4 regions of the Serratia sp. K1WW1 genome follow, and region 1 is predicted to be linked to each of the others. Evidence: predicted binding sites of a transcription regulator. Region 1 holds the regulator's gene; each other region holds the start of a gene.
What was found. The regulator LexA, encoded in region 1, represses DNA repair genes until DNA is damaged. The targets are predictions, from matches to a motif close to TNCTGTATGTACATACAGNA.
Positions count from the first base shown of each region.

Region 2: a site for LexA is predicted at 1,237-1,256, ahead of mutH (DNA mismatch repair endonuclease MutH). Genes of this name have one in related genera too.
Region 3: a site for LexA is predicted at 1,535-1,554, ahead of ACX9GU_RS17300 (DNA translocase FtsK 4TM domain-containing protein). Genes of this name have one in related genera too.
Region 4: a site for LexA is predicted at 1,221-1,240, ahead of ACX9GU_RS15325 (metal-dependent hydrolase). Genes of this name have one in related genera too.

Region 1 is NZ_CM147697.1:565,922-569,048, forward strand. Features, by position in the region: gene plsB (glycerol-3-phosphate 1-O-acyltransferase PlsB) at 1-784, opposite strand, end outside; gene ACX9GU_RS02570 (diacylglycerol kinase) at 1,107-1,475, shown strand; gene lexA (transcriptional repressor LexA) at 1,599-2,207, shown strand; gene dinF (MATE family efflux transporter DinF) at 2,319-3,127, shown strand, end outside.
Region 2 is NZ_CM147697.1:1,183,809-1,186,935, reverse strand. Features, by position in the region: gene ptsP (phosphoenolpyruvate--protein phosphotransferase) at 1-52, opposite strand, end outside; gene rppH (RNA pyrophosphohydrolase) at 65-592, opposite strand; gene mutH (DNA mismatch repair endonuclease MutH) at 1,289-1,969, shown strand; gene ACX9GU_RS05300 (YgdI/YgdR family lipoprotein) at 2,096-2,314, shown strand; gene ACX9GU_RS05295 (NADP(H)-dependent aldo-keto reductase) at 2,511-3,127, shown strand, end outside.
Region 3 is NZ_CM147697.1:3,822,312-3,825,438, reverse strand. Features, by position in the region: gene trxB (thioredoxin-disulfide reductase) at 1-307, opposite strand, end outside; gene lrp (leucine-responsive transcriptional regulator Lrp) at 1,005-1,499, shown strand; gene ACX9GU_RS17300 (DNA translocase FtsK 4TM domain-containing protein) at 1,620-3,127, shown strand, end outside.
Region 4 is NZ_CM147697.1:3,384,554-3,387,680, reverse strand. Features, by position in the region: gene ACX9GU_RS15330 (L-cystine transporter) at 1-466, opposite strand, end outside; gene ACX9GU_RS15325 (metal-dependent hydrolase) at 651-1,199, opposite strand; gene kduD (2-dehydro-3-deoxy-D-gluconate 5-dehydrogenase KduD) at 1,424-2,185, opposite strand; gene hxpB (hexitol phosphatase HxpB) at 2,398-3,063, opposite strand.

The sequences.
Region 1 (3,127 bases):
TTTCATAGGAGAAATCGGCGGCAATCTCTTCCATCAGCGCAATTGCGTTCTGCTGGGCCTTTTCGTGGGAGATCTTTTTGCTGCGCGCTTCGTCTTCGATCGCTTTTTCAATCGCCTTGGAGGCTAACAGCTTTTTGAACAGATCCTGACGGGCAGGTAGGCTTGGCCCAACGGCGGCCAGGCGCTGGCGTGCGAAGTGCATGCGTGCGACACGGGCCAGTTTTTGCGCGATGGTCTTATCGGTGCCGTGCTCGGTCGCCATCCGGCGTAGGGACACGGTGTTGGAGAAACGGACAAAGCTGTCGCGCCCCAGCCACAGTACAGCGAAGAACTTCTGTACGCCATTCAGCAGGCGCAGGTGCGGCGTGCCGTGGCCTTCGCGCCCAGGGGAGCGGCCAAACATCACTGAAACCGGCAACATCTGGATATCGAGATCCGGGTTGCTGCGGTGCAGATCCAGATAATCGTGGAACAGTTTTACCGATTCTTCTTTGGGCGTGTAATAACGGAACAGGCGTGGGCCATCGTGGATAAACACGTAGCTTGGCAGCACGGTGCCATCGATTTCCAACGGGTTAAGGGGATCGGGCAGATCTTGCGCCAGACACTGGGTGCGCAAAGTGAGTAAATCCGCCTTGGAATTATAAGGTAAAACATACAAAATCGGTCGTGAGGGATCCAACCCTAACTCCGTGACCGGATCTGAAGGGATAACCTTACTTCTTACCAACATTTTTAGTGGTAAGTTCAATATCTTATAATAGATTTTACGCCAACCTGACATGACAACGTGAAGCCTCTTGTTAGCAATTCGCCGCAAGCATACCAGAAACCGGGTAGCAGATCTGTGGCGTTGGGAAATCCACGGCCGTTCACGGCAATGGAAGTACATAGTTGAATTATACCTGATGGATATCAAATTGGCCGCTCTGGCGCACTCATACGCTCGCGGCATTGGTACGACATAGCTAGGTGATTAAGGTATTCCAACCTTGCTGTATACTGCGCTGCGATAAAAATGTGATTGGGCTGGCAAATCTGTCTGGAACGTTGCGGCTGCAACACGACGGGTACATGATCCATCTTGGAGAAAGGCGTTCTTAACTATGGCAAATCAAGCAACTGGCCTGACGCGTATCATTAAAGCGGCAGGCTATTCCTATAAAGGTTTAACCGCTGCCTGGCAGAACGAAGCCGCATTCCGCCAGGAACTGGTGGCTACGGTGGTGGCTATCATCGTGGCGGTTTGGCTGGATGTGGGGGCGATAGCGCGCATTTTGTTGATCGGCTCGGTGCTGCTGGTGATGATTGTCGAAATCCTCAACAGCGCGATTGAGGCCGTTGTCGATCGCGTGGGTACGGAATATCACGAGCTTTCCGGGCGGGCCAAAGATATGGGCTCGGCGGCGGTATCGCTAGCAATCATTCTGGCGCTGTTCGTTTGGGCTTCGGTACTTTGGCAGCATTTGGCGTGAAAACCAGCGGGTATCGTTGCGATCACGCTCGCTACCTGCTGATTTTTATTTATTCTTCGGTTCCCAATCCAGACTTAGCTGTATATACTCACAGCAAGACTGTATAAACAAACAGGGGGCGGAATGAAAGCACTAACTACCAGACAGCAAGAGGTCTACGACCTGATTCGCGATCATATTTCGCAAACGGGCATGCCACCGACGCGTGCCGAGATCGCAATGCGTCTGGGGTTCCGCTCACCAAATGCTGCAGAAGAGCACTTGAAAGCACTGGCTCGCAAAGGCGTTATCGAGATCATCTCCGGTGCATCACGCGGTATCCGCTTGCTGATGGAAGATGAAGAGGGATTACCTCTGGTGGGCCGTGTGGCTGCCGGTGAACCTTTGTTGGCTCAGCAACACATTGAAGGGCACTATAAGGTGGATCCTTCACTGTTCAAGCCTAATGCCGATTTCCTGCTGCGCGTTAGCGGCATGTCGATGCGCGACATCGGCATCCTGGATGGCGATCTGCTGGCAGTGCATAAGACTCAAGACGTACGCAACGGCCAGGTCGTCGTGGCCCGCATTGAAGATGAGGTCACGGTCAAACGCCTGAAGAAGCACGGTAACGTCGTCGAACTGCTGCCAGAAAACAGCGAATTTCAACCGATCGTGGTCGATCTGCGCCAGCAGAACTTCACCATCGAAGGCCTGGCGGTGGGTGTGATCCGCAACGGCGACTGGATCTAACCGCTTTACCTCGTATTACAGCCCTTTAAAACGGCAAACCTCGCCCCAACTCTGGGGCGAGGTCATTTCTAAGCTACGCTAAAATCCATGCTTGTACGGGAACATATCGCCATGCGCCTGCTTTCTGCCTTCACCAGTGACACCGACAAAGCTCTGTGGCGTCTGGCGTTGCCGATGATCTTCTCCAATATTACCGTCCCCTTGCTTGGCCTGGTGGATACTGCCGTTATCGGCCATCTCGATAGCCCTAGCTACCTTGGCGGAGTCGCGGTGGGGTCAATGGCCACCAGCTTCCTGTTTATGTTGTTGCTGTTCCTGCGTATGAGTACCACCGGGCTGACGGCGCAGGCGCTGGGGGCGCAAGATCCCTACCGGCTGGCTCGCGCCTTTATGCAGCCGTTATTGTTGGCGCTGGTGGCCGGGCTGGCGATTGTGCTGTTGCGAGCCCCGTTGATCACCTTGGCGCTGAACATTGTGGGGGGCGATCGGGAAGTCTTGGTACAGGCCAGGCTATTTTTGGAGATCCGCTGGCTGAGCGCCCCGGCGGCGTTGGCCAATATGGTGCTGCTCGGTTGGTTGCTGGGAGTTCAGTACGTTAGGGCGCCGGTGATCCTGTTGATTGTCGGTAACCTGCTGAACATCGTGCTGGATATCTGGCTGGTGATGGGGCTGGGTTGGAACGTGCAGGGGGCCGCGGCTGCCACGGTGATTGCGGAGTACGCCACGCTGTTGCTGGGTTTGTGGTTGGCATGGCGGGTACTACGCATGCGGGGGATTTCGCTGGTGATGCTGCGCACTGCCTGGCGTGGGGATCTGCGCCGCCTGCTGGCACTTAACCGCGACATCATGCTGCGCTCGTTATTACTGCAACTGTGTTTTGCCTCGTTGACCATTCTGGGAGCCCGCATGGGCGGAGAAGT
Region 2 (3,127 bases), 620 kb from region 1:
GACTGGCCGCCGCGGCCACTTTCTCAACAATTTCTCGCAAGCGCGTGAGCATAGTCGGTTTGACTTAACCTCTCTTTCGGCGATAAGCAGGAGGCTGCCGCTGCGCTGCCAGTTCCTGCATAGGCATGACGGTTGCGGCAAACTCTTTCATAACCCGGCGGTACACGTCGCGTTTAAACGACACCACCTGGCGCACCGGATACCAGAAGCTCACCCAACGCCAGCCGTCAAACTCCGGCGTACTGCTGCGCTGCATGTTGATATCCGCGTCATTGCACATTAACTGCAGCAGAAACCATTTCTGCTTTTGGCCGATACAAACCGGCTTTGTGTCCCAACGCACCAAACGTTTTGGCAATTTATAGCGCAACCAGTTGCGGGTTGAGGCCAGGATACGCACATCCTTTTTACTCAGCCCCACTTCTTCGAACAGCTCACGGTACATCGCCTGCTCAGGCGTTTCGCCAGGGTTTATTCCCCCTTGGGGAAACTGCCAGGAGTGCTGACCGTAACGGCGGGCCCATAGGACCTGCCCCTGACGATTACAGATTACGATACCAACATTCGGGCGGTAGCCATCATCATCGATCACCGGACTACCTCGATAAGCATAAATTCGTATTGATAACCTGATTGTTTCACACAAGCCACAGGCGGTAAACCACTGCTTTGCAGCGCCGTCGTACGGATAACATTGGGATAACTCACAGATAATGGCAAAGTTATAAACATGTAACGCGATTCCAGGGCGGTTTTATTCACTTTTTCTGTGGATAGGTGTGTGAAGAACTCTAGGGATAAGCCGGGAAAACTCGATTGAACTTAAAATCCGCCGTATTTTTAATTTTTTATTATTCCTTTAAATACAATGTAATAATAACTTAAACACAGTTATGAACAGGGTAAAAATGTGATCTATGCACGCTTTGGATCTTTCTCTGGCGAAAGATCAACCAATGCGGTTTTTATCCACAGATTATTATACCCAGTGACCTATAAAACCGCCAAATTCGTAAAAAATGCCCCGCGTCAAGGCTGTAAATCAAACCAGTGATCGGCAAAAAGTTGGGTTATCCCAGAAATCTGTGGATAAATAGGTGTAAGATCCTGTTTATTGTCGGTGGCTACAGGTGCACAACCCCGCATTGAAATTTTTCTACCGCGATTGGGTAGCCAAAAAGTCATGCAAAATCATGCTACTATTGTTGTTTTCCCCAGCCTGCTTTTCCCTTTTAAGGCTGTGAGTAAATTCGGTACATTTTTTAACCATAATGCATAGGTCTGATTTATGGCGTGTTTATCCCCGCTGCCGCCAGAAAACGAGCAGCAATTATTAGCCCGTGCCCAGGCGCTGGCTGGCTTTAACCTTGGTGAACTGGCAGCTCGTGCCCAGGTCAGCATTCCCAAGGATCTCAAACGGGATAAAGGTTGGGTCGGCATGCTGCTGGAGCTCTATCTGGGCGCCATGGCGGGCAGCAAGCCTGAACAGGATTTCCCAGAGCTGGGCATTGAGTTGAAAACCATCCCGGTCGACGCCGCCGGTAACCCGCTGGAAACCACTTTCGTCTGCGTAGCCCCACTGACAGGCAATAGCGGCGTCACTTGGGAAAGCAGCCACGTACGCCACAAGCTGGCACGCGTGCTGTGGATCCCGGTGGAGGGTGAACGACAAATCCCATTGGCACAGCGCCGCGTAGGTTCCCCGCTGCTGTGGCAGCCCAATCAGGAAGAAACCGAGATGCTGCGCCGGGATTGGGAAGAACTGATGGATCTTATCGTGCTCGGCCAGGTTGAGCGGATCACTGCCCGCCATGGCGAAGTGCTACAGCTGCGGCCAAAAGCGGCCAACAACAAGGCACTGACCGAAGCCACCGGCGAACAGGGCCAACCGATCCTCACCTTGCCGCGCGGCTTCTATCTGAAGAAAAACTTCACCCGGGCGCTGCTGGCCAGGCACTTTACGCTTTGATTAGCACTGCGCCCCCTGATTTCACCGTCATTTCTCCTTACACAGATGGGATACGTCCGAAAGCCATCTTTGGCAGAGTTTGCTACTCTATTAAGACAATTAATCCAGGTATATAAGGTGTTCGGCATGAAAAAGTGGGTAATGGCTATTTCCGCCCTGATGATGGTCGCCGGATTAGCAGGCTGTTCCAGCGACTATGTGATGGCCACCAAAGATGGCAATATGATCCTCACGCAGGGTAAGCCTAAAATCGATAAGGATACCGGCCTGATCAGCTATCAGGACGAGCAAGGCAACCAGCGCCAGATTAACGGCGATCGGGTCTCGCAGGTTATCGAGCGTTGATCCCAGCCCCGCACCATCCTGACCCCTGACGGATTATCAATCAGGGGTTTAGCCCTACCCCCGGCAGTTATATTCCTCTTTCACCATCTTCTTAGCTTGGTTATAGTCAAGTAAGGCGTGTTACGCCGTTGGATCTCTGGCTTCTGTTTTACCGGGCATCACGCCCGTAAGCGCTAACATTGAAGGAAGGCCGTTAATGCAATACCACCGTATTCCCCACAGTTCTTTAGAAGTGAGCGTGCTGGGACTGGGCACCATGACCTTTGGCGAACAAAACAGCGAAGCCGATGCCCACGCACAGCTGGATTATGCATTAGCCGCTGGCATCAACCTGATTGATACCGCAGAGATGTATCCAGTGCCGCCGCGCCCGGAAACCCAGGGGCTGACAGAGCAATACATTGGCAGTTGGATCAAAGCGCGCGGCAACCGCGATAAAATCGTGCTGGCAAGCAAGGTCTCCGGGCCGATCCGGGGTAATGATGCTGGGATCCGCCCACAGCAGGCGTTGGATCGCAAAAATATCCGCGCCGCCCTGGATGCCAGCCTGAAACGGTTAAATACCGATTATCTGGATCTGTACCAGCTACACTGGCCGCAGCGCACCACCAACTGTTTCGGCAAGCTCAATTATCAGTACACCGATGAGAAAGCCACCATCCCGCTGTTGGAAACCCTGGAAGCGCTAACCGAGCAGGTCCGCGCCGGCAAAATTCGCTATATCGGCGTCTCTAACGAAACCCCTTGGGGCGTGATGCGTTACCTGCAACTGGCAGAAAAACACGAACTGCCGCGCATCGTATCGATCCAGAA
Region 3 (3,127 bases), 2.7 Mb from region 1:
CACCGCTATCACCGAACAGGCGGAAAGGACGGTTCTGCAGATCGACGCTGTTGATATGGTCAAACACGATCTTGGTGTCGAACTTTTCTGCGTGCTCACGCATCCGCTCCATCAGCGCGGGGCCGGTCAAACCTTCGGCGTCGCCTGGCCAGTTCTCGACTTCGGTGGTGGTGGTCAGCTGACCGCCTTGCTCCATACCGGTGATCAATACCGGGTTCAGGTTCGCGCGCGCTGCATAAACCGCTGCGGTGTAGCCAGCCGGGCCAGAGCCCAGGATCAATAATTTGCTATGTTTAGCCGTGCCCATGAATAACCTCGTTTCCCACAATGGCGGACAATGAAACCGATTGTAGGGAAAATGCGGCAGTAAAAAAAGCGCCAGGGGATGTTGTTACCGATTTGTTTGATAACCAGCGCCTATCGGCCGCGATTTTATCCTTGTGCAGGGAGGAGTAACGGCAGCGATAATTTTGTACAGCAATGGGTTAAAAATGCGTTTTTTGTCGGGTTTATGTGGGTAACTACCCGATTTCGGGTAGGGGAGATTCCTAATAAAAAATCAGGTGCTCAGTTTTGCTGGCGGTACGTTCTACTGATTTTAGTTCTTTTACTTTGACAATCCGCTGCGCATTTGCGAAAACATCATTGGAAGAAGAAATTAACCCCGTGTCAGCTGCAAATCGTAGGCATTTTCGCCACCCAGGCAGAATATTGTCGGGGCGCGACGGGTGAGGGAGGGTTTGCCCTGACGGGGTTGATGGATTTCTGAACGTAAATCATTTGAATTCGTTGCCCAGAGGTGACAGACAGGCTGGGCAACGGCGGAAGATGGTAGTGACAAATAGTGACGAAGCACAAGGGCGGTTGGTATTACGTATCCTGTTCCCTCAGGGGGATGAACCGCTTAACACTGGCATCGGGTCTTCGCTTGGAACAAATCCTTGCACATTGACGTTGGCTAGGGTGTGGCAAGTGCAGGGAAGAACATAAGAGAGACAATAATAATGGTAGATACTAAAAAACGCCCGGGTAAAGATCTCGACCGTATCGATCGCAACATCCTCAATGAGTTGCAGAAGGATGGGCGTATTTCGAACGTCGAGCTTTCAAAGCGCGTGGGGTTATCCCCAACCCCTTGTTTGGAGCGTGTGCGCCGTCTTGAGCGTCAAGGCTTTATTCATGGGTATACCGCATTGCTTAACCCGCATTATCTGGATGCTTCCCTGCTGGTCTTCGTGGAAATCACGTTGAACCGCGGTGCGCCGGATGTGTTTGAGCAATTCAACTCTGCGGTGCAAAAACTTGAAGAAATTCAGGAGTGTCATCTGGTTTCCGGTGATTTCGACTATCTGTTGAAAACCCGTGTGCCAGATATGTCAGCTTATCGTAAGCTGTTGGGCGAAACTCTGTTGCGTTTACCGGGGGTTAATGACACCCGTACTTACGTCGTGATGGAAGAAGTCAAACAGAGTAACCGTCTGGTTATCAAAACACGGTAAGGTGCAGGTGCAAAACCTGATTAAATTCGTTACACTCCTGTTTATTCATACAGTTTTGGCGCCGGGGAAACTTCTCGGCGCCGTTACTCTATCCGTCAACAGGAACCTGGAGTGCCTTTCTTGAGCCAGGAATACACAGAAGATAAAGAAGTTACCCTGAAAAAACTCAGCAGTGGGCGGCGTTTGCTCGAGGCTGTGTTGATCGTGGTGGCAATTTTTGCCGTTTACCTTATGGCTGCGTTGGTCAGTTTCAATCCTTCCGATCCTAGTTGGTCGCAAACTGCCTGGCATGAGCCTATCCACAATCTGGGCGGTGGGGTAGGCGCATGGTTGGCCGACACGTTGTTCTTCACCTTTGGGGTCCTTGCCTATGCGATCCCACCGATTATGCTGGTGTTGTGCCTGTCTGGTTACCGTCGGCGCGATAACGGCGATTATGTCGATTTCTTTGGGCTCTCGTTACGTTTGATCGGCACATTGGCGCTGGTGCTTACCTCGTGTGGCCTGGCGGCGTTGAACGTTGACGATCTCTATTACTTCGCTTCCGGCGGGGTGATTGGCAGCCTGCTAAGCAATGCCATGTTGCCGTGGTTTAACGGCATTGGCGCCACTTTGGCGCTGCTCGGCATTTGGGCGGTGGGGCTGACCCTGTTCACCGGTTGGTCATGGCTGGTGATTGCGGAAAAAATTGGTGGTGTCGTGCTGGGCGCCGCTACCTTTATGACTAACCGTTCACGCCGTGAAGACCGCTATCACGACGATGACGATATCGTGTTCGACGATCGCGAAGAAAGCGGCCAACCTGTGGCACCTGCTGCTATGGCAGTAGATGAGGACGACGCGTTGTTCTCTGCCTCTTCCGTGACCGAAACCGCCGAAGAAGAAGCGCAAGATGCCGCAGATCCTTTATTGAGTGGGTTGCGTGCCAGCGATGATGACCTCCCGCTTGCCGAGCCAGCGCCGGTCGTTACCGATATCCCGGTCATGCCGAAAGCGGCCGTTCAGGCTCCGGTCACCGTGGCCCCGGCAGTGCCTGCTTCCATCAATCAGCACCCATTAACCCCTGCGCAACCACAAGACACGCCGCCGCTGTATTCGTTTGAACTGCCAGAAGAGACCCCGGCACCGAGAACGACGCGCGTAACGGAGCCTTATCGTGAGGAACATGAGCCGCGCCTGGGTGACTGGCAGACCCCCGTTACGCCAAAACCAGAGCCGTCACCGTTTGATTTCTCTGCGGCTCAGCGGGATAGCGACGATGTCATTGGCTCGACGGGTTTCAGCGCCAGAGAGGTAGTGAAGCCAGCGGCGGTTGCCGCAGCCGCAGCAACCGCCGGCGCGGTGAACAACACCTTCATGCCTGCGTTTACTGCCACCAGTGATGCGAGCTCGCAGATCAAGCAGGGCATCGGCCCGGAACTGCCACGGCCAAATCCGGTGCGTATTCCAACCCGGCGCGAGCTGGCCTCCTACGGTATCAAGCTGCCTTCGCAGCGGATCGCGGAGCAGGAGCAGCGCAACCGTGGGGATGAACCTCAGCCACAACCGTTCAGCAACCCGCAGGAAGAAGATGAAGTCCTGCAAGAAGCTGCACTGCGTCAAGCCTTTGCCGAACAGCAAAGCCAGCG
Region 4 (3,127 bases), 2.8 Mb from region 1:
CGGCGTAGTTGGTTTCGATCGCCGACAAACGAGCCGTTTCTTGTGTGCCCTGGACCAGACCCTCTGCGGTCAGCCCAAACAGGTTGGTGACCAATACGCCCACCAGTGCGGCAATCAGCGTGGTAAACAGTAGGGTACCAATGGTCAGGAAGCTGATTTTGCCCAGCGAGGAAGCGTTGTGCAACTTGGCTACCGCGCTCAGGATAGAGGCGAAAACCAGCGGCATCACGATCATTTGCAGCAGTTGTACATAGCCGTTACCGACGATGTTAAACCAGCCGATAGACGCTTTCAGTACCGGGTTGTCCGAGCCGTAAACCAGTTGCAGTGCCAAACCGAACACCACACCAAGTACCAGACCGACCAGCACTTTTTTAGCCAGACTCCATTGCTTATGACGGGTTTGCGCCAACAGCAAAAGGAGGGCGGCAAAAACCAGCACGTTTAATACGAGCGGTAGATTCATCCCCAATGTCTCCAATCTTGTTTTTTTATAATCAAAGGTGCCAAGCACCGATGTAATGCGATGTAAATATCGTAACAGTTTGCGATGAAGCGCACTTATATCTAAAAAGAATTTAATATAACTTTTGTCTTGAAATCGTCGATGTAATGAGCGAAAAGGCGGGAAAATAGACGATTTTTTGTGATCACAGTCGGATATTTTTTATTTGCTCAAAATACGACTGCACGGGAAAGGTGTAATCCCCTTGCCAGTAGATGGCGAAAGCCACCAAAACGATACACAGTACCCGCTCCAGCTGGTTGCCTTTTTGTGAGTTCAATATTGGCAGGCAGAAACGCCAGCGGCAGGGCCAAAGCAACGGCACGCCGGCAGGGGTGAGCATATCGGCCAGCAGGTGGCTGAAATAACCGATTATCATGGCGTGCAACACGTCTGCGGGGATGGGCCAACCGCGCGGCACTTCTAGCTGAAATAGCCACATACCGCCGACGATCGCCAGCAGGCTATGGGTGAAACCGCGGTGACCAAAGGCGCGAGATATCGGGATGGCTATCCAGCGCAGGCGCTGGCCCAGGATGGATTTAGGGTGATCGATATCGGGTAGCAGTGACGTCAGTAGCGCGGCGGGAATGATGTGCCACCAATCGCCAGCGGCGAGCACAGGTGTCACCTCCGCTTTCTTGGCAAAGATCGCGCAGGCAACAGAGAATATGAGATGTCCTTCCGCGGTCATGTTGCTATATTCCGGCCAATAAACTGTTAATTTATCCAGTATATGGGAATTTTTACAGTTACGGAAGCGGTTACCCTGTAACGAGTTGTTAATTTAACGCCGTTTTACAAAGGGTTGAAACGGTGTTTATGACGGGCGAGGTATACAGGAAGACTGGTAATGTAGGGGCGCTGCTAATGCTGCGCCCGCTCAAATTCGGAGGAAGGATATGTTTGCTGTGGAGATCAGCGAGCTAGCCAGCCACCGTCTACCGCGAGCGTGTAGCCATTAACGTAGTCGGACGCTGCCGAGGCAAGGAAGACGATCGGGCCCATCAAGTCATCCGGCGTGCCCCAGCGCCCTGCGGGGATGCGCTCAAGGATCTGCTGGTTGCGGTCTTCATCGGTACGTAGTTGCTGGGTGTTGTTGGTGGCCATATAGCCCGGCGCAATTGCGTTAACGTTAATCTGGTATTGTGCCCACTCGTTGGCCAATAGCCGGGTGATGCCGAGTACCGCGCTTTTCGACGCGGTGTAAGACGGTACGCGAATGCCGCCCTGGAAAGAAAGCATCGAAGCAATATTGATAATTTTACCGCCGCTGCCCTGGCTGATGAACTGTTTGGCCACCGCCTGTGCCATAAAGAACAGGGTCTTGATATTGACGTCCATCACCTCATCCCAGTCTTGTTCACTGAAATTCAGGGCGTCTTCACGGCGGATAATTCCTGCGTTGTTCACCAGGATATCGATTCTGCCAAACGCCTCAACGGCGGTGGCTAGCAGAGAAGGGATGGTGTCGATATTGCCGAGATCGGCGTTCAGATTCAGGAATCGACGCCCAGTCTGGGTGACTTTGCTCATGGTCTCGAGGGGCTGACTGCGGTTCACGCCGATAATGTCGCAACCGGCCTGCGCCAACCCAATCGCAATGCCTTGCCCCAGGCCGGTATTACAGCCGGTGATCAGCGCCACTTTGCCCGTTAAGTCGAAGGAATTCAGAATCATAGCTTTGCTCTCTTGCCGTGAGGGAAGAAAGCACCGGGCTTTCGATGGCAACCGCGTGGCAGTGACAGTGTCACCTAATTGCCCGGTGTTTTCTTTATGCGACTAGCATAATTTGAATGGTGTCTTAATTCAATAAAAATGAAATGGTGTTTTATTTATTTTGCGAGTGCAGGGGGAGGGAAAAGGCACCGGCGGGGCCGATGCCGTCAAGATCAGGCCAGATGGGTGGCAGTCAACTGTTCGAGGCTTTGCAGTTTAAGGTCGGCCAAGGCCCAGCGCGGATCCTGGCTGTATTCGTGCGCAGGGATCACGATCGATTTCATACGCGCCGCTTTGGTGGCAATCATACCGTTGAAGGAGTCTTCCAGAGTAATGCAGTGCTGTGGATCGCTGCCCAGGCGTTCGGCGGCGATCAAATAGACTTCCGGGTGCGGTTTGCTGTACGGCAGGTATTCGGCTGAAACCAACTGATCGAAATAGCTCTCCAGATCGAACATCTTCAGCACCTGCTGCTGCATATGTAACGGAGAGGCGGAGGCCAGCCCAATATTTAAATCCAGGCTACGGCACAGTTCCAGTGCCTGCTGCACCCCAGGCAGCAACGGGCGCTTTTCCCGTACCAATTCTATGGCCCGCTCGATAATGCGGCCAGCCACCTCCTCCTGAGAAGGCCCTTGCCACGGCATGGCCTGGAACCACATTCGTACCACCAGATCGATGCGTAAACCCAGCGTATCCGGCAGTTTGTGACGATCTGACAGATCCAGCCCCAATGAGCTGAATATATCCATTTCTGCCTGTAACCACAGCGGTTCAGAGTCGATCAATAGACCGTCCATATCAAAAATTGCGGTTGCTATGCGTTGCGAATAAGCCATTAACAATTAACTCCTGCAGCACCAGTAAAAGAAAATGTTTTCGCCACTCTATCATTTTTGTTCA